3 regions of the Acidovorax sp. KKS102 genome follow, and region 3 is predicted to be linked to each of the others. Evidence: predicted binding sites of a transcription regulator. Region 3 holds the regulator's gene; each other region holds the start of a gene.
What was found. Region 3 encodes LexA, which represses DNA repair genes until DNA is damaged. Its sites were predicted from a motif close to ACTGTATNNNNATACAGT; they were not measured.

Region 1 (6,471 bases), 1.0 Mb from region 3:
GACAGCGCGTATTCCAGGTAGGCGCGCTGGGCGTAGCCCGCCAGGCCCAGGGAGTCGCCCCCGTCATCGCCTGCGGTGGTGAAATCAAGAGTGGGTTGGTCGCTCATTCGTTCGGAATCGTCGGTAAGGGTTCAAACGCGGTCTGCGGCGCGCTGCGGGTCTGTGCCACCTGGGTGGGCGGCAGGTTGCCCCGGTTCTGCGCGCCGCCCGATAGCTCCATGCGCACACGGCCCGGCAGGGCGCGCTGTGTCAGCACGGGCGCTGGCGGCTTGAGCTGGGCGTACAGACCCAGCACGGTGCGCACGTAGTTTTGGGTTTCCTTGAAGGCCGGGACCTGGTTGCCCGCCTTTTGCACGGCGCCTTCGCCCGCGTTGTAGGCGGCCACGGCCAGGTCCATGCGGCCGGGGAACAGGTCCAGCAGGTAGCGCAGGTAGCGGGTGCCGGTGGGCACGTTCACAGCGGGGTCGGCCAGTTTTTGCTCCACCGTGCGCTTCTTGTCCGCACTCACGCCAAAGCGGCTGGCCGTGGCGGGCATCACCTGCATCAGGCCCACGGCGCCCTTGGGCGATACGGCGGCGGCGTCAAAGCCGGACTCGGTGGCGATCACGGCCTGCAGCAGCTCATAGTCCACGCCATGCTGGGTGGACGCAGCGCGCAGGTGGTGCTTGACGCGCTTGTAGTCCGGCGCAATGTCGAAAAACGCCAGCAGGCGCGCGCCCGCTGCGGGCAGCGCGTAGGGCATGGGCGAAGCATTGGCCGGTGTGTCCCGCGTTGAGTCAAAGTCGTTGCCGCGAAAAAACAGCTGGTAGCGCGCATCGACCTGCTCCGCCGCAAAGTGCGTCACGCCACGCTCGTCCACATGCGCCCACAGGTCTGCACGGGCCGTTTGCTGCAAAAAGCAGAGCAAACAACCCAACACATACCAGCGCAAGCGGCCGATTTGGCGAAATGAGGTCATGGCAGGCGGCTCGGGCGCGTATGACGCTGCTCTTCAGATATCGACCTCGACCGCATCGCCATGCAGCTCCATCAGTTCGCGGCGCGCGGCGGCTTCGCCCTTGCCCATGAGCTTGGTGATGAGCCCCTCGGTGGCGGCAAAGTCCATGTCGCCCAGCTGCACGGGCAGCAGGCGGCGGGTGTCGGGGTTGAGCGTGGTTTCCCACAGCTGCTCGGCGTTCATCTCGCCCAGGCCCTTGAAGCGGCTGATCTGGCACTTCTCGCGCGGCACGCCGTCCTTTTCGGCCTTGTCCAGAATGGCGGCCAACTCGCCTTCGTCCAGCGCGTACATCTTGGCCGCAGGCTTCTTGCCACGCGCGGGCACGTCCACACGGAACAGCGGCGGGCGCGCCACGTAGATGTGGCCAGCCTCGATGAGCTTGGGGAAATGGCGGAAGAACAGCGTGAGCAGCAGCACCTGGATGTGCGAGCCGTCCACGTCGGCATCGGACAGGATGCAGACCTTGCCATAGCGCAGGCCGCTCAGGTCGGGGGTGTCGTTGGGGCCGTGCGGGTCCACGCCAATGGCTACCGAGATGTCGTGGATTTCGTTGTTGGCAAACAGGCGGTCGCGCTCCACCTCCCAGGTGTTGAGCACCTTGCCGCGCAGCGGCAGGATGGCTTGGCTTTCCTTGTCGCGGCCCATCTTGGCGCTGCCACCAGCCGAGTCGCCCTCGACCAGGAACACTTCGTTGTGCGCCGTGTCGCGGCTTTCGCAGTCGGTGAGCTTGCCGGGCAGCACAGCCACGCCCGAGCCCTTGCGCTTTTCAACCTTCTGGCCCGCCTTCTGGCGCGTCTGCGCGGCCTTGATGGCCAGCTCAGCGAGCTTCTTGCCGTATTCGACGTGCTGGTTGAGCCACAGCTCCAGCGCCGGACGCACAAAACCGCTGACCAGGCGCACCGCGTCGCGCGAATTCAGGCGCTCCTTGATCTGGCCCTGGAACTGCGGGTCCAGCACTTTGGCCGAGAGCACATAGCTGGCGCGCGCAAACACGTCCTCGGGCAGCAGCTTCACGCCCTTGGGCAACAGACTGTGCAGTTCGATGAAGCTCTTGACGGCGTTGAACAGGCCGTCGCGCAGGCCGCTTTCGTGCGTGCCGCCCGCGCTGGTGGGAATCAGGTTGACGTAGCTCTCGCGCATGGGCTGACCGTCTTCGGTGAAGGCCACGGCCCAGGCGGCGCCCTCGCCTTCGGCAAAACTTTCGTTGTTGCGGTCGGCAAAACCCTCGCCCTCGAACAGCGGGATCACCGGATCGCCGTTCAGCGTCTGCATCAGGTAGTCGCGCAGGCCGCCTTTGTACTGCCACGTTTGCGTGTCGCGGGTTTTCTCGTTGACCAGCTGCACCGTCACGCCGGGCATGAGCACGGCCTTGCTGCGCAGCAGGTGGGTCAGCTCGCCCATGGGCAGGGCGCTGGATTCGAAATATTTGGCGTCGGGCCACACGCGCACCGAGGTGCCCTGCTTGCGCTCGCCCGCCTCCAGCGGCCGGGCCACCAGGGGCTCGATCACGTCGCCAGCGGCAAACACCAGACGCGCCACCTTGCCCTCGCGGTAGCTGGTGGCCTCCAGCCGGGTGGCCAGCGCGTTGGTGACCGACACGCCCACGCCATGCAGGCCGCCCGAGAAGCTGTAAGCCCCGCCCTTGCCCTTGTCGAACTTGCCGCCCGCGTGCAGGCGGGTGAAGACCAGCTCGATCACTGGAGCGTTTTCCTCGGGGTGCAGGCCGAAGGGGATGCCCCGGCCGTCGTCTTCCACACTGACAGAGCCGTCGGCGTGCAGGGTGACGCGGATCTTCTTGCCGTACCCGGCCAGCGCCTCGTCGGCGGCGTTGTCCAGCACCTCCTGGATGATGTGCAGGGGGTTGTCGGTGCGGGTGTACATGCCCGGGCGCTGCTTGACGGGCTCCAGGCCCTTGAGCACGCGGATCGAACCTTCGGAATATTCGCTGGCGGAAGCAGAAGACGGTTTGGCAGACATAGCGGCGGATTGTAGTGCGGCCACCGCCCTGGAGCTGGATAAAAAGACAGTCTTCGCGCGACCCTGGCGGCAACTGTATTGGTCGCGGGTGTATCAGCGCGTTTCACACAATCTGGCTACATTCCTGCGCATGCATATGAATCCTCCCAAACTATCCATGTTCCAGGTGCTGGCCTGCGGCGCGGCCATCGTGACCCTGTCCATGGGCACCCGCCACGGGTTCGGGCTGTGGCTGCTTCCCATCACCCAGGAGATGGGCTGGACGCGCCAGTCGTTCGCCCTGGCCATCGCCATCCAGAACCTGTCCTGGGGCCTGATCGGGATCTTTGCGGGCATGGCGGCCGACCGGTTTGGGGCCTTCCGCGTCCTGCTGGGTGGTGCGGTGTTGTATGCCTTGGGCCTGGCAGGCATGGCCCTGTCGCCCACGCCCACGTTATTTGCACTGACGGCGGGCGTGCTGATTGGCGCGGCCCAGGCGGGCACCACCTATGCGGTGATTTACGGCGTGCTGGGGCGGCAGATTGCGCCCGAAAAGCGCTCGTGGGCCATGGGCGTAGCGGCGGCAGCGGGCTCGTTCGGGCAGTTTCTGATGGTGCCGGTGGAAGGCTGGCTCATCGCGGGCCTGGGCTGGCAGCAAGCGCTGCTGGCGTTGTCGATGGCCGTGCTGCTGATCGTGCCGCTGGCCTTTGGCCTGCGGGAGCCGGGCTTCAAGGGCACGACCCCGGTCAAGCGCGACCAGACCATTGCGCAGGCGCTGGGCGAGGCCTTTCGCTACCCCAGCTTCAATCTGCTGATGGCGGGCTACTTTGTGTGCGGCTTTCAGGTGGTGTTCATTGGCGTGCACATGCCCAGCTACCTCAAGGACCACGGCCTGTCGCCCCAGGTGGCCAGCTATGCGCTGGCGCTGATCGGGCTGTTCAACGTATTTGGCACCTACATCGCGGGCACGCTGGGCCAGCGCATGCCCAAGCGCCACATCCTTGCCTTCATTTACTTTGCCCGTGCGGTGGCAATCAGCATCTTCCTGCTGGTGCCGCTGTCGCCGCTGTCGGTGTACGTGTTCTCGGCGGTGATGGGCGCGCTGTGGCTGTCCACCGTGCCGCCCACCAATGCCACCATCGCGCAGATCTTCGGCGTGCAGCATTTGTCGATGCTGGGCGGCTTTGTGTTCTTCAGCCACCAGATCGGCAGCTTCCTGGGCGTCTGGCTGGGGGGCTATCTGTATGACGCTACCGGCAGCTACGATATCGTCTGGTACATCGCGATTGGTCTGGGAATTTTTGCCGGGCTGGTGAACTTGCCGGTCAAGGAAAGCCCGATCTCGCGCAGCAGCCCACAACCCGCCTGACCTTTTGGCCCCCCTCCCTGCATGAGCCACACCACCCCGCCCCGCAAAACCACGCCGCGCGCCCTGCGCTGGCTGGGCGGCGCCGTGGCCGTGCTGCTGTGCCTGGTGGTGTTTGGCTTTTACACCGTGCCCGAATTCATGGTGATGATGGCCGACCAGATGTGGGCGTGTTTTTGACCTGCTCCGCAACATTTTCAAGCGTTTTTGGCCGCAAGCGCTAGTGGATCATGCGCAGGTAGCTATCATTTTTATAGTCTCATGCACGGTATGCACAGTACGCACGGTACAGAGGCCCCCTCGGAATGGGTGCGGCGCTGGAGCCACCTGATCGCTCCCCACAGCACTGTGCTGGACGTTGCCTGCGGCGCAGGGCGCCACCTGCGGCATCTGCGCGAACTGGGGCACACCGTGGTCGGCGTGGACCGGTCGGCCGAGGCGCTGGCCGCCAGCGAAAGGCTGGGCGAGCTGGTGCAAGCCGACATCGAAAACGGCCCCTGGCCTTTTGCAGGCCGCCAGTTTGGTGGCGTGGTCGTCACCAACTACCTGTGGCGCCCCTTGCTGCCCACCATCGTGGCCAGCGTGGCGCCGGGCGGGGTGCTGGTCTATGAAACCTTTGCCCAGGGCAACGAAACCGTGGGGCGCCCCGCCCGGCCTGAGTTTCTGCTGACGCCCGGCGAGCTGCTGCACGTGTGCAAGGAATTGCGCGTGGTAGGTTATGAAGACGGCTTCATCGACGAACCTGCGCGTTTCGTGCAACGCATCACGGCCGTACGGGAACTCCCGCAGGCGGGCGGACCCTCACGACATCTTTTGCCCATCGGGGCTAGTTAGAATGCCCTTTTACCGTTTACCACTGCGGACATGACTTCTTCTTCCGTGCCACTCACCGGCAGCATCGTCGCCCTCGTCACCCCCATGCATGAGGACGGTAGCGTGGACTACCCCACCTTGCGCAAACTGATCGACTGGCACATCGCCGAAGGCACCGATTGCATCGGCGTGGTGGGCACCACGGGCGAGTCCCCCACCGTGAACGTGGAAGAACACTGCGAAATCATCCGCGTGGCCGTGGAACAGGCCGCCAAGCGCGTGCCCATCATGGCCGGCTGCGGCGCCAACTCCACCGCCGAGGCCATCGAACTGGCCAAGTTCGCGCGCGGCGTGGGGGCCGACAGCCAGCTGCAGGTAGTGCCCTACTACAACAAGCCCACCCAAGAAGGCCAGTACCAGCACTTCAAGGCCATCGCCGAAGCCACGGGCGACCTGCCCATCGTGCTGTACAACGTGCCCGGCCGCTCGGTGGCCGATATGCAGCACGACACCGTGCTGCGCCTGGCCCAGGTGCCCGGCATCATCGGCATCAAGGAAGCCACCGGCAACATTGAGCGCGCCCAGTGGCTCATCCGCGACGTGCCCAAGGGCTTTGGCGTGTACTCGGGCGACGACCCGACCGCCGTGGCCCTGATGCTCTGCGGTGGCCACGGCAACATCAGCGTGACGGCCAACGTGGCCCCGCGCCTGATGCACGAGCTGTGTGTGGCCGCCCTGGCGGGCGACGCGCGCCGGGCCATGGAAATCCAGTTCAAGCTGATGCCCGTGCACAAGAACCTGTTCGTCGAAGCCAACCCCATCCCGGTCAAGTGGGCCATGGCCCGCATGGGCCTGTGTGGCGGCACCATGCGCCTGCCCATGACGCCCCTGGCCAGCAGCAATGAGGCTGTGGTCGAGTCGGCACTGCGCACCAGCGGCCTGATCTAATTCGGGCTTTGCGCCCGCTCTCAGAGACACTTCCCAAGGATTTCCGCGTGAAAGCTGCTACCACCCGCCTCAGCCTGCTGGCCCTCGCCATGGCCCTGTCCGCCTGCTCCACCAGCATTCTGGAAGGCGACAAGATCGACTACAAGAGCGCCGCCAAGGGCTCGTCGCTGGAAGTCCCACCGGACCTCACCCAGCTGTCGCGCGACTCGCGCTACGCCATGCCGGGTGGCTCGGTCTCTGCCGCCGCCATGCAGGCCGGCCAGGCAGCGCAGCCGTCGGGCAACGCCAACGCGGCGGCCCTGCAGCTGGGCGACGTGCGCATCGAGCGCGATGGCAACCAGCGCTGGCTGGTGGTCAACCGCCCTGCCGACAAGCTGTGGGAGCCCGTGCG
Region 2 (6,471 bases), 2.3 Mb from region 3:
TGGCGAAGCCGGCACCACAGGCCTGCAGATCCGCGAGCGTCTGCAGGCCATGCCGCAGATCGAGCTGGTCAGCATTGCGCCCGAGCTGCGCAAAGATCCTGCCGCCAAGCGCGACCTGATCGCGGGGGTGGATCTGGTGGTGCTGTGCCTGCACGACGACGCCGCGCGCGACACCGTGGCCATGGTGGACGAGATCGAGCGCAGTTCGGGCCGCAAAGTCAAGGTCATCGATGCCAGCACCGCGCACCGCACGGCCGATGGCTGGGTGTACGGGTTTCCAGAACTCGCCGCATCGCAGGCACAGGCAGTGCGCGAAGCCAGCCGCGTCTCCAACCCCGGCTGCTACGCCACGGGGGCCATTGCCATCTTGCGCCCGCTGGTCGATGCGGGCCTGATCCCTGCGGACTACCCCTTGAGCCTGCCCTCGGTGTCGGGCTACTCCGGCGGTGGCCGCACGATGATCGAAGCGTACGAGGCAGGTACGGCAGCACCTTATGAAGCGTATGCACTGGGCCTGTCGCACAAGCACATCCCAGAGATCCTGCGCTACACCGGGCTCACGCGCCGCCCGGTGTTCATCCCCGCCGTGGGCAACTTCCGCCAGGGCATGCTGGTGCAGTTGCCGCTACACCTGGACCTGCTGCCCGGCGCCCCCAAGGCCAGCGACCTGCACGACGCGCTGGCTGCCCACTACAGCCGCACCAACACGCCCGAACAATGGGTGAGCGTGCTGCCGCCCACCGGCGATTTGAAGCTGGCGGCCGACACGCTGACCGACACCAACAAGCTGGAACTGCGCGTGTTTGCCAACGAGCAATACCGGCAAGCCGTGGTCATTGCGCGCCTGGACAACCTGGGCAAGGGCGCCAGCGGTGCCGCCGTGCAGAACCTGCAGTTGATGCTGGGCGTGTAACCATACCCCAGCGCTTCAGAAGGGGGCGAAAGCCCTGCTTGTGAGCAGTGCGCTCACCCCTCGTCGGAATCGTCGGCGCCCTGCACGGCGCGCCGCACCACATCGCCTGAGAACCCCCGCGTCAGCAAGAAGCGCATCTGTTTGGCGCGGGTTTGTGGGTCTGCGGCGGGCTCGCCAAACTTGCGGCGCCACACCTCGCGGGCACGCTCCAGTTCGCTGCCCTGCAGCTGGGCCACGGCCTGCTGCACGGCCTCTGCGCCCAGCCCTTTGGATTGCAGCTCTTGCCGGATGCGCGATGCACCCAGGCGACCGGCGCGCCGGTTCAGCACCGACTCCACGACCCGCGCCTCGCTGATGAAGTCCCGGGCCTGCAGGTCGTCCAGCACGGCCTCCAGGTCTTCGCCCTCTTGCACATGGGGGCTGAGCTTGCGCTGCAGCTCGGCCCGCGAATGTTCGCGCTGGCTCAGCAGCCGCAGTGCACGGCCTTTGAGCGAGAGCGCAATGAATCCCATGGCTGACCAAACGCTATATTTTCAATAGCTGCAGGCGCATATGGAATGTGCGCCTGCAGGCCATTTGGCTTCAAAAACCGTCAATCACTCGTCGGCAGCCGCTGCTGGAGCCTGCAGTGCGCCAGGCAGCAGCGCAATGCCCAGCCCTTCGCGCACCTTGTTCTCGATCTCGCGGGCCAGGTCGGGGTTTTCACGCAAAAACTCGCGGGCGTTGTCACGGCCCTGACCGATCTTCTCGCCGTTGTAGGCGTACCAGGCGCCGCTCTTTTCGATGACCTTGGCGTTCACGCCCATGTCGATGATCTCGCCTTCGCGGCTGATGCCTTCGCCAAACAGGATGTCGAACTCGGCCGTCTTGAAGGGCGGGCTCACCTTGTTCTTGACCACCTTGACCTTGGTCTCGTTGCCGATGGCTTCGTCGCCCTTCTTGATGGTGCCGGTGCGGCGGATATCCAGGCGCACCGAGGCATAGAACTTCAGCGCATTGCCGCCGGTCGTCGTTTCGGGCGAGCCGAACATCACGCCGATCTTCATGCGGATCTGGTTGATGAAGATGACCATGCAGTTGGTCTTCTTGATCGTGGCGGTGAGTTTGCGCAGCGCCTGGCTCATCAGGCGGGCCTGCAGGCCGGGCAGGGCATCGCCCATTTCGCCTTCGATTTCGGCCTTGGGCGTGAGTGCGGCCACCGAGTCCACGATGATCAGGTCCACGGCCCCGGAACGAACGAGGCTATCCACGATTTCCAGGGCTTGTTCGCCGGTGTCGGGCTGGCTGATGAGCAGGTCGGACAGCTGCACGCCCAGCTTCTGGGCGTATTGCACGTCGAGGGCGTGCTCGGCATCGACAAACGCGCAGGTGCCGCCTTGCTTTTGCATCTCGGCCACCACCTGCAGCGTGAGCGTGGTCTTGCCCGACGATTCCGGGCCGTAGATCTCGACCACACGGCCGCGGGGCAGGCCGCCCACGCCCAGGGCAATGTCCAGGCCCAAGGAGCCGGTGGAGACCACCTGGATGTCCTCGATCACCTCGCCTTCACCCAGGCGCATGATCGTGCCCTTGCCAAATTGCTTCTCGATCTGGGCGAGCGCGGCGGCCAGGGCCTTGGCCTTTTCGGTGTTCACTGGCAATGCGGGGTTGGTGCCTTTGACTGCGACGTCCATGAGAAACTCCTTGAAAACAACAGGTTGGATGCTTGCATCGCTCTGCGGTTAATCACAGGCTGGATGCTTGAACAGTAGTTTATGCGAGCAATGAAATCCAGATAAAGCGATTTTTAGTCAGTTTGCCTGACAATATCGCATGGCCGATTTTTCTCCTGCCACCGTCTCCGCCACGCCCACCCCGGGAGCGGACGACCGCTGGCGCCAAACCCACCTAGGCCGCCTGATGGGCAGTGCATTGCGCCGCTTCGACGCGCGGGTGCTGCAGCTGATGGCGCGCAACGTGGAGGTGCCTCTAGCCTTGTCCAACCTCGCGGCGCGCGACCAGGTGACGGCCGCCCATGTGCACATCACGCGCCACCTGGCCTTGCAGGGCGACCGGCTGACCGACCTGGCCCAGCGCGCGGGCATGACCAAGCAGGCCATGGCCAACCTGGTGGACCAGTGCGAGGCCTGGGGGCTGGTCACACGGCAGGTAGACCCGCTGGATGCGCGGGCGCGCCGCGTGTGCTTCACGCCCACCGGCCTGGCGTGGCTGCAAGCGTTCCGGGATGCAGTGGCGCAGGCCGAGGCAGAGTTCCGCGCCGAGGTGGGCCAAGACGTAGCCACTGTGGTGGCGATCGGGCTGGAAGCCTATGCGGGCGGAGATACGGGTGTCTGAGCCCCCACCGGCTCGGCGCACGCCAGCAACCATTCCTTGAAGCACTGCAGCGCGTGCAGTTGCGTGCGGCCTTCGGGGTAGCAGAACCAGTAGCCCACATCGCTGCGGTAGCCGCCGCGCAGGTCGGCATCGGGCAGGGGCTCGCGCACCAGGCCCGCTGTGATTTCGTCCTGCACCAGGCAACGCGGCACCAGCGCCAGGCCCATGCCCGCCATCACGGCGCGGATCATGGTCTGGAACTGGTCGAACTGCGGCCCGGCCAGCGGGTCGATGAGGCCCTCCACCCCGTGTGTCTCGCTCCAGCGCAGCCACGCCTCAGGCACGGTCACGTGGCGCAGCAGGGTGTAGCGGGCCACATCGCGCGGGGTGTGGATGGGCCAGTCGGCCACCTTGGTGCGGGGGGCAATCAGCGCCACCTCGTTGCCAGTGATGTGGTGGGCGTGCGCGCCGGGCCAGTGGCCGTCGCCGAACAGAATGGCGCAGTCCAGCTCGGGCCGGGTGAAGTCGTAGCTGTGCACATAGGGCACAAAGTGCAGCGTGATTTGCGGATGCTGCTGCTGGAACTGGGGCAGGCGCGGGATGAGCCACTTGGCGGCAAACGTGGGCAGGCTGGACAGGTGCAGCGCGCCGCCGCCGTCATCGCTGGTGATCAGCTCCAGTGTGGCCGCCTCCAGCTGCGCCAGCACGCCGCGCACGGCCTTCTCGTAGCGCTCGCCCGCGGGGGTCAGCGCCAGGCGCTTGCGGCTGCGCTCGAACAACGGTACGCCCACCCAGCCCTCCAGTTCCTTGACCTGCTTGCTGACCGCGCTTTGGGTGAGGTGCAGGGCGTCGGCCGCGCGGGAGACGCTGCCAAACCGCGTGACCATAGAGAACGCGCGCAACAGGTGCAAAGGGGGCGACAACCGGCGGAGGGAGGACATGGGCTCAGCGCTTGAACATTCCAGTATGGAATGTTATCAGGCCCAACCATTGCTTGTTGATTGGGAGCAGCCTCCGTAACCTTGAGTCTCCCCAATAGGAGAATCCTCCATGCAACGCCGTCATATGCTCTCAGCGCTGGCCGCTGTATCTTTCGTTCCTGGAATATCCTTGGCGCAAGAGGGCAAGCCCCTGCGCATCATCGTGCCCTTCCCCCCGGGCGGAGCGACCGACATCACGGCCCGCAGCCTGCAAGAGCCGCTGGCGCGCATCCTCAAGCAGCCCGTGGTGCTGGAGAACCGGGGCGGCGCAGGCGGCTCCATCGGCATGGCCGAAGTAGCGCGGGCTCCCGCAGACGGCCTGACCCTGGGGGTGGCCACGCTGTCCACCCATGGGGTGAACCCCGCCGTCTACAGCAAGCTGCCGTACGACCCCACCAAGGACTTTGTGGGCGTGACCGAAATCGTCAAGGCGCCTGGCGTGATCGTGGTGAATCCGACGGTACTGCCCGTCAAAGACCTCGCCGAGCTGGTGAAATACCTCAAGGCCAACCCCGGCAAGGTGTCGTACGCCACCCCCGGCAACGGCACCATCGGCCACATGTGGGGCGAGCTGTTCAAGCGCGCATCGGGCACCTCCATGGTCCACATCGCCTACCGCGGCGCGGGCCCGGCCATCAACGATGTGCTGGCGGGCCAGGTAGGGGTGTACTTTGACCAGGTGGCCTCATCGCTGCCGTACATCAAGGCGGGCAAGCTCAGGGCGCTGGCCGTTTCCTGGCCCGTGCGGCTGGACGTGCTGCCCGACGTGCCCACCTACGCCGCGCTGGGCTACAAGCAGGCCAACGAACCCTCGTGGTTTGGCATGGTCGCCCCCACGGGCACACCCACCGCCGTGGTGGAACGCATCCAGCAGGCCGTGGCCCAGGCCCTGAAGGAACCCACCGTGCGGGAGCGCCTCGCGGGGCAGGGCCTGTACCCATCGGGCACAACGTCCAAAGAGTTCACCGCGCAGATCGCCCACGAGATCGAGAAAATGAAGGGCGTTGCCGCCTACGCCAAGGTGGTGCTCGACTGACCTGATTCCCCCCCGGGCCCTGGGCCCGGGGACGGCCACAGCCGGGATGACGAAACGACGCGGATGCCCCTCAGGGATAACCATAGTCACATCCCGGTCTGGGCGGCTAGGCCAGCCGCCCTCCTTTGCGCACACTCTGCCTATGCATGCAGCCTTGAAACTGATCCACCACCGCTTCCAGCAGGCCCAGCCCGGCGTCACCGGCTCGCCGGGGCTTGCCACACAACCCTCCAGCACCGCCACCGTCACTGCGGTGCCCGGCAGCACACCACTGGTCCTCGACTCCCCCCACAGCGGCACCCGGTACCCCGACGACTTTGGTTCCGCCCTAGACCTGGCCACGCTGCGCCGGGCCGAAGACACCCACGTCGAAAAGATCTACGACTTTGCCCCCGCGCTCGGCGTGGCCTGGGTCGAGGCCCACTTCCCCCGCATCTACCTGGACGCCAACCGCGATACGACCGAGCTGGACACCAGCCTGCTGGACGGCGACTGGCCCGACCCCATCTCCACCGATCCCAAGGTGCTCAGCAAGGTGCGCCTGGGCAAGGGGCTGATCTGGAAGTTCACCGACCAGGGCGAACCCATCTACCAGCGCCAGCTCACTGTGGTCGAGGTGCGTGCGCGCATCGACCGCTGCTGGCGCCCGTACCACGCCGCCGTGGCACAAGCCATCGATGCCGCCCACGCGCGCCATGGCTACAGCATCCACCTCAACTGCCACTCCATGCCCGCCGTGGCCGGGCGCTTTGCCACCGAGTTTCCAGGGCTGGAGCATGCGGACTTTGTGATCGGCGACCGCGACGGCACCACGGCCAGCCCGGCGCTGTCGGCGCTGATCTGCGAGCACCTGCGCGCGTGCGGCTACAGCGTCGAATACAACCACCCCTACAAGGGCGTGGAACTGGTGCGCCGCTACGGCCACCCCGCGCAGCAGCGCCACAGCATCCAGGTCGAGATCAACCGCAAGCTCTACATGGACGAGCAGACGCTCGCCCAGCACCCCGAGGGCATGGCCCGCCTGCAGGCCGACCTGCAAGCCCTGGTACACAAGCTGCTGGCGCACGACCCGCGCTGACAGCCCCGGGCCTGGGCGCTGCGCGCGCAAAGGGCGCCGTTTTCTCGGCGCAGCGGGGCGCGGCGCCGCCTAAAATCGACGCACAGGCGCGGCGCCAGACCGCTGCCACCCACCAGGAGACACCCGCATGCGCATCCTCATTGCCGAAGAC
Region 3 (6,471 bases):
TTCGAAGCCGTCATCGACGTGCTGCGCAAGGACTATGGGGTGCGCATCGTAAAAAAGCCTTTGGGCAAGTCCTCGCGCAAAACCTCATCGCAGGGTTGAGCGTGAAGAGGGCTTGCCAGCATATGGGCCACAGCCGTCAGGCGTATTACCAGGGTAGGCGCCGCGAGGCCGATCGCTTGGCGAATGCGCAGACGGTGGTGGAGTTGGTGCGCGAGCAGCGCATGCGCCAACCACGCATAGGCACGCGCAAGCTGCACCACTTATTGCAGGAGCCGCTACAGCGCCGAGGCATCGACTTGGGCCGCGATGCAATGTTCGACGTCCTGCGCAATGCCAGGCTGCTGGTGGCACCCCGGCGGGCGTATCACAAGACAACAGACAGTCACCACCGCTTCAGGCACCATCCGAACCTTCTCAAGGTAGGGCCGCAACAGATCCACGCCAGCGGCAGCGAGCAGGTCTGGGTGGCTGACATCACCTACTTGCCCACACACGGCAAGTTCGTCTATCTGAGCCTGGTCACGGATGCGTATTCCAGGAAGATCGTCGGCTGGCACGTGCATGAGAGCCTGCAGACCGAAGAGGTGGCGCAGGCCATGAAGATGGCGCTCTCGGGGCGACAGAGCAGCCGACAGTTGGTGCACCACTCCGACAGGGGTATCCAGTACTGCGCGACGTACTACCAGGCCCTGCACAAGCGCCACGGCGTGATCTGCTCGATGACGGACGGCTACGACTGCTACCAGAACGCGCTGGCCGAGCGGGTCAATGGCATCTTGAAGAGTGAGTTCTTGCTGCAGCGCCCCGCCGATCTGGGGCAGGCCAGACGCATGGTCGAGCAGTCAGTCGACATCTATAACTGCGAGCGACCGCATCTGTCGCTGAAAATGCAAACGCCCGATGCAGTGCATCGGGCGTCATTGGCCGGATAGTCCGGCTGGAGTTTTTAACCGTCCTGGGTGTCAACGCTATTCAGGACGGGTCAGAGGTACAACAGCCAGTCGCGTAATTGGAACTGGTGGATGACCGACTGCCGCTAGCGCCTCACCTGTAGTGAGCCCGGGTTCACGATGTTGGTGGGTGTGCCTTTGATGAAATTCACCACGTTATCAAAAGCTGCACCAAAGTAGAGCTCATAGCTGTCCTGTTCCACGTACCCAATATGTGGCGTGCAAATGCAGTTTTCGAGACGAAGTAGGGCGTGGCCTTGCAGGATAGGTTCACTCTCGAACACATCCACTGCTGCCAAGCCTGGGCGACCCCGGTTGAGGGCCGCGATCAGGGCGTCTGGCTCGATCAGCTCTGCGCGTGATGTATTGACCAGCAGCGAAGTGGGCTTCATGCACGAAAGGTCTTCGAGCGAGATGATGCCGCGCGTCTCGTCGTTCAGGCGCAGGTGCAAAGAGATCACATCGCATTGCGAGAAGAACTCTTCCCGTGTGGCCGCTGCCTGGTAGCCGTCTGTCAACGCCTGCGCACGCGATGCCTCTCGACCCCAGACGCGCACGTTCATGCCAAACGCGCGTCCGTACCCAGCCACCAGTTGTCCGATGCGGCCATAGCCCCAGATACCCAGGGTCTTGCCCCTCAGCACGTTGCCGATCCCGAAGTTGGCGGGCATCGAGGCGGTCTTGAGACCAGACTGCTGCCAGGCGCCATGCTTGAGGTTGGAGATGTACTGGGGCAGTCGGCGCATGGAGGCCATCACCAGGGCCCAGGTCAGCTCAGCGGGTGCCACAGGGGATCCAACTCCCTCTGCCACGGCAATGCCGCGCTCGGTACATGCCGCCACATCAATGTGGCTGCCAATCTTGCCGGTTTGTGCAATGAGCTTGAGCCGAGGGAGCTTCTCGACCAATTGGCGCGTGATCTGGGTCCGTTCACGGATCAGCACGATGATGTCTGCATCTTTGAGACGCACCGAAAGTTGCCCCAGCCCCTTGACCGTGTTGGTGTAGACCTTGGCGGTGTATGCGTCGAGCCGCGATGCGCAATGCAGCTTGCGCACTGCATCCTGGTAATCGTCGAGGATCACAATATTCATCCCGACATTGTGCCTTGGCGGGCGCAGGGAAGAGCCACCTGAGCCCTGTGGCCAAGCCAAAGTCTCCAATTTTTGGTGACGGAGTGCTGCGCAGATACCGGAAATGGCCGTATCACTCCGCACGACCGCACGACCGCACGACCGCACGACCGCACGACCGCACGACCGCACGACCGCACGATTGGCGCAGGCTGGCGTCAGTGTTTGGTGTCGATCAAGATCTGGTACGGCTCTGCACCAGCCTTGGGGCTGTGGGGACGGTCCTCACACCACCTCATCGGCGGTAGCTCCGTAATCTGAAGACGAGGCCGCCACAGTGGTCGGGACGCAGGAGCGTTTGCCACCTTAACCGCCCGCAATGTCCAGTAAATCAGGCCCTGAGAGCCTCGGATGCCGCCAAACGGTCCAGCTCTGCGCAGACATCTGCCATCCGGCCTGCAATCACTAGGCGTCCGGTACCTGCGGCATCAGAAGTCCGGCGCAGCACTTTTGTTGTTCGTGGGCTGCAGGAGGTCGTCCCCACCGCTGATAGGAAAGCTTGCCGTTTGCTACCTGCCATGTGCGTTGGCAGAAAAGAGCGGTGCGTGTCGGGCGAACGGGCAGGACTTTCTGGCGCTCGTGCAGGTGGTTTGACCGTAAAAGGCCAGTTCCCGCGAGGGGCGCGTTGTCCTTGGTGCTGTTCAGCACGATGAAGTGCCGCAACGTCTGTAGCCCGTCTTTGGAAAATAAAGGGCGATGCATTCCCAGATTCAGTGGGCTCTCTCGTCTCTGCTTGCGCCCGTAGGGCCATCCTACCTGCGGGCGTTTGCTCCGCACTCGCAAACAGCTTTTTGAGGCTGCGAACAGGGCTCTGCAGGGCAGAAAGGGTGAACAAAGCAATTCCCATGTGAAAACTCCGAAAGTCGGGGGTTGAACATAGGCAGGATTGCAGAGTGGCTGAGTACCAAAACACCCAAAAGCAGCGCGAGACCATCCCTTGCGGTGCAGCCAGCTGCTCCGCCGATTCATCACGCATTGCTTGGGAGTTTTTGGCACTCAACGGGACCCGCATCGCAGGGCTGGTGTACTGATCAGAATCTGTCCACCAAACGCCCGCCACCCACGGTGCGGCCCCTGAGCGCGTGCACTACATCAGCATGGTGTTGCGGATAAGACCCACTGCCAGACCTTCGATTTCGAAGGGCTCACCCGGCTGCACCACGATCACAGGGTAGTCGGGGTTCTCGGGCAGTAATTCAATGGCGTTGGCGGTGCGGCGAAGGCGCTTGACAGTGACGTCGTCACCCAGTCGGGCCACGATGATCTGGCCGTTGCGGGCTTCGCGGGTGGACTGAACGGCCAGCAAATCGCCATCCATGATGCCTGCGTCACGCATGGACATGCCCCGCACCTTGAGCAGGTAATCGGGCTTGTGCTGGAAGAGGCTGTTTTCTACGCTGTAGGTCTGGCCTACATGTTCCTGCGCGAGAATGGGCGACCCCGCAGCCACCCGGCCTACCAAAGGCAAGACCAGTTGCGACAGGCCCGGGATGGGCAGGCTGAACTGACTGCCGCGCGCGGCGTTGATGGAGCGCACCGTGTCGCTGCGCAGGCGGATGCCCCGTGAGGTGCCGCTGACCAGCTCAATCACCCCTTTACGGGCAAGAGCCTGAAGGTGTTCTTCTGCCGCATTGGCTGACTTGAAACCCAGCTCGGCCGCGATTTCTGCGCGGGTGGGAGGCGCGCCGGTGCGTGCGATAGCGGTCTGGATGAGATCCAGAATCTGCTGCTGGCGGGCGGTGAGTTTGGGGTTGTCGAGCATGGTGGTTTCCGGTGCGGGCGGTTACAGTGATGAACAACTGTTTTTTAATCCAGTAACTGTATTTTTCACCAGTTTTTCGGAGTATGCAAGTGAGTGGGCAAAAAATTGTGGTTTTGGGCACCGGTGGCACGATTGCGGGCACCTCGGCCCAAGCGGGGGACAACATTGGCTACACCGCCGCGCAGGTGGGCGTGGAACAACTGCTGACGGCTGTGCCCGGTCTGCAGGCTCTGGCAGGGGGCGCCTTGGTTGCAGAGCAAGTAGCGCAGATCGACAGCAAGGACATGGATGGCGAGGTGTGGCGCACGCTGGCATTGCGGTGCGCCCACCACCTGAATGACCCGGAGGTGAAGGGGTTGGTCATCACCCATGGTACGGACACCCTGGAAGAAACGGCGTGGTTCTTGCACGAAGTGCTGGACGCCGCCAAACCCGTGGTGCTGACCTGCGCGATGCGGCCTGCCACAGCCTTGACCCCCGATGGCCCCCAGAACCTGCTGGACGCGGTGGCAACGGTATTGGCGCCAGGTGCCACAGGTGTGCTGGCTGTTGCGGCGGGTGAAGTGCATGGCGCACGGCATGTGCAAAAAGTGCATCCCTACCGCGTCAATGCCTTCAGCTCGGGGGATGCTGGACCTCTGGGGTGGGTGGAAGAGTGTGTGGTCCGTTGGGCATGCAATAGCCCAGTAGTGCCGGTAAATAATGTCGATGGTGCTATGAATAATATAGTGAGCGCTGCGACTTGGCCGTGGGTGGAAATCGTCATGAACCATGCGGGGGCATCGGGCAGGGCGGTGGATGCGCTGGTGCGAGAGGGCGTGCAGGGCCTGGTGGTGGCCTGCACCGGCAATGGCACGATCCACCACGATTTGGAGGCCGCTTTGGTGCGCGCGCAGAACGCCGGAGTGCGGGTGGTGCGCTCCACCCGCTGCGCGGAGGGGCAGGTGCTGCCCAAGCCGGGTGATGTGCTTCCCGCCTCGCAAGGCCTGTCGCCGGTGAAGGCGCGGGTTGCCCTGATGCTGGATTTGCTGCGGATGCATTGATCTAAGAAGGGCCGGCAGCCGTGTTCACCGCACTCAAGACACACGCCTGGGCTTACCCCGCGCTGGAGGTCGTCCACATCATCGGTATTGCGTTGCTGCTGGGCAATCTGCTGCTGCTGGAGTTGCGGGTCTTCGGACGTGGTGCGGCACTGCCGGTGAAAGACCTCGCGCGGCTGAGTCTCACTGTGGCGCTGTGCGGCTTCGGATTGGCCGCAGCGTCGGGGCTGCTGATGTTTGCCACCCAGCCTGCGGAGCTGCTCAGCAACCGCGCTTTTACCTTGAAGATGCTGTTGTTAATGCTTGCGGGCTGCAACGCGGCGTGGTTTCATGCACGCGGTTCGCTTGTACGCCTGGATGGGTTGGCACGCTTGCAGATGCTGGTGTCCACCGTGATCTGGCTGTCGGTGGTGGCCTGTGGCCGCTGGATTGCGTACCTTTGATATGGCCCCTTGAATCGGGTTTTGTTCCTACGGGAGTCTTTATGGGCTTGCAACGTCGTCATGTGCTGATCGCCGCGAGTGCCTTGCCTTTGGGGGCACACGCGCACCACGGCTGGAGCAGTTTTGATGCGGACCGACCGCTGTATCTGGAGGGCACGGCGCGCAAAGTGCGGTGGCAAAACCCGCATGCAGAGCTGGAGCTGGAATTGCCCGCTGCGCTCCGGTTGCCTTCAGATCTTGCCCAGCGGCCTGTGCCTGCGCAGACCGCGCCGGTGGACGGACGCGCACTACTGGCCAAAACCGTGCTGCCCACCCGCAAGGACCGCGTCTGGGAGGTTGAGCTGGCTCCGTTGACTCGTATGCAGGCCTGGCAGGTGCCAGAGATCAAGCCGGGTACGGCCGTGTCTGTGGTGGGCTTTGGCCTGCGGGACGAAAAGGGCGAGGCAGTGCTGCGCGCCGAATACCTGTTTGTGGACGGCAAAGCCTACGGCTTGCGGTCCAGCCCCGCCTGATGCCAGGCACGTGCCCGCAGCGGGTGGCTGTCGCGGCCACCGCGCGGCGGGGCGTTTCATGAAAAAAGCGACGCCCTGGTGCAGTGCGTCGCTTTCAGGAGGCTTGAGCGCCCAACGTGCGTCAGGCGGATCTTGGCCCTTGGTTCATTGCATCAGCTGGCCAGCGCCTGCAGCGCGCGTGCGGTGATCTCGTCCACGCTGCCCGTACCGCTGATGGCGCGGTACTTGGGCGCTGCGGCGGGTTCGGCCTTGGCCCAGTTGCTGTAGTAATCCACCAGGGGGCGCGTCTGGTCGCTGTAGACCTGCAGGCGCTTCTTGACGGTTTCTTCCTTGTCGTCTTCGCGCTGGATCAGTTCTTCACCGGTCACGTCATCCTTGCCTTCGACCTTGGGTGGGTTGAACTTGACGTGGTAGGTCCGGCCGCTGGCAGGGTGCGAGCGGCGGCCGCTCATGCGTTCGATGATGGCGTCAAAGGGCACATCGATTTCGAGCACGTAGTCGAGCTTGACGCCGGCGGCCTTCATGGCGTCGGCCTGCGGAATGGTGCGGGGGAAGCCATCAAACAGGAAGCCGTTGGCGCAGTCGGGCTGCGTGATGCGCTCCTTGACGAGCCCGATGATGATGTCGTCGC

Region 1: the regulator LexA is predicted to act here: its motif matches at 3,008-3,025, upstream of C380_RS07950 (DNA topoisomerase IV subunit B).
Region 2: the regulator LexA is predicted to act here: its motif matches at 2,645-2,662, upstream of recA (recombinase RecA).

The regions. Positions count from the first base shown of each region.
Region 1 is NC_018708.1:1,736,951-1,743,421, reverse strand. Features, by position in the region: gene parC (DNA topoisomerase IV subunit A) at 1-107, opposite strand, end outside; gene C380_RS07955 (lytic transglycosylase domain-containing protein) at 104-958, opposite strand; gene C380_RS07950 (DNA topoisomerase IV subunit B) at 992-2,974, opposite strand; gene C380_RS07945 (MFS transporter) at 3,105-4,322, shown strand; gene C380_RS25260 (hypothetical protein) at 4,344-4,499, shown strand; gene C380_RS07940 (bifunctional 2-polyprenyl-6-hydroxyphenol methylase/3-demethylubiquinol 3-O-methyltransferase UbiG) at 4,590-5,153, shown strand; gene dapA (4-hydroxy-tetrahydrodipicolinate synthase) at 5,184-6,080, shown strand; gene bamC (outer membrane protein assembly factor BamC) at 6,128-6,471, shown strand, end outside.
Region 2 is NC_018708.1:5,064,437-5,070,907, forward strand. Features, by position in the region: gene argC (N-acetyl-gamma-glutamyl-phosphate reductase) at 1-913, shown strand, start outside; gene recX (recombination regulator RecX) at 967-1,425, opposite strand; gene recA (recombinase RecA) at 1,510-2,586, opposite strand; gene C380_RS23290 (MarR family winged helix-turn-helix transcriptional regulator) at 2,726-3,247, shown strand; gene C380_RS23295 (LysR substrate-binding domain-containing protein) at 3,220-4,167, opposite strand; gene C380_RS23300 (tripartite tricarboxylate transporter substrate binding protein) at 4,277-5,242, shown strand; gene C380_RS23305 (N-formylglutamate amidohydrolase) at 5,385-6,320, shown strand; gene C380_RS23310 (response regulator transcription factor) at 6,448-6,471, shown strand, end outside.
Region 3 is NC_018708.1:2,756,061-2,762,531, reverse strand. Features, by position in the region: one part of gene C380_RS12665 (IS3 family transposase) at 1-49, shown strand, start outside; one part of gene C380_RS12665 (IS3 family transposase) at 49-932, shown strand; gene C380_RS12660 (D-2-hydroxyacid dehydrogenase family protein) at 1,037-2,044, opposite strand; gene lexA (transcriptional repressor LexA) at 3,171-3,845, opposite strand; gene C380_RS12650 (asparaginase) at 3,929-4,888, shown strand; gene C380_RS12645 (hypothetical protein) at 4,909-5,328, shown strand; gene C380_RS12640 (DUF6152 family protein) at 5,370-5,840, shown strand; gene adk (adenylate kinase) at 5,993-6,471, opposite strand, start outside.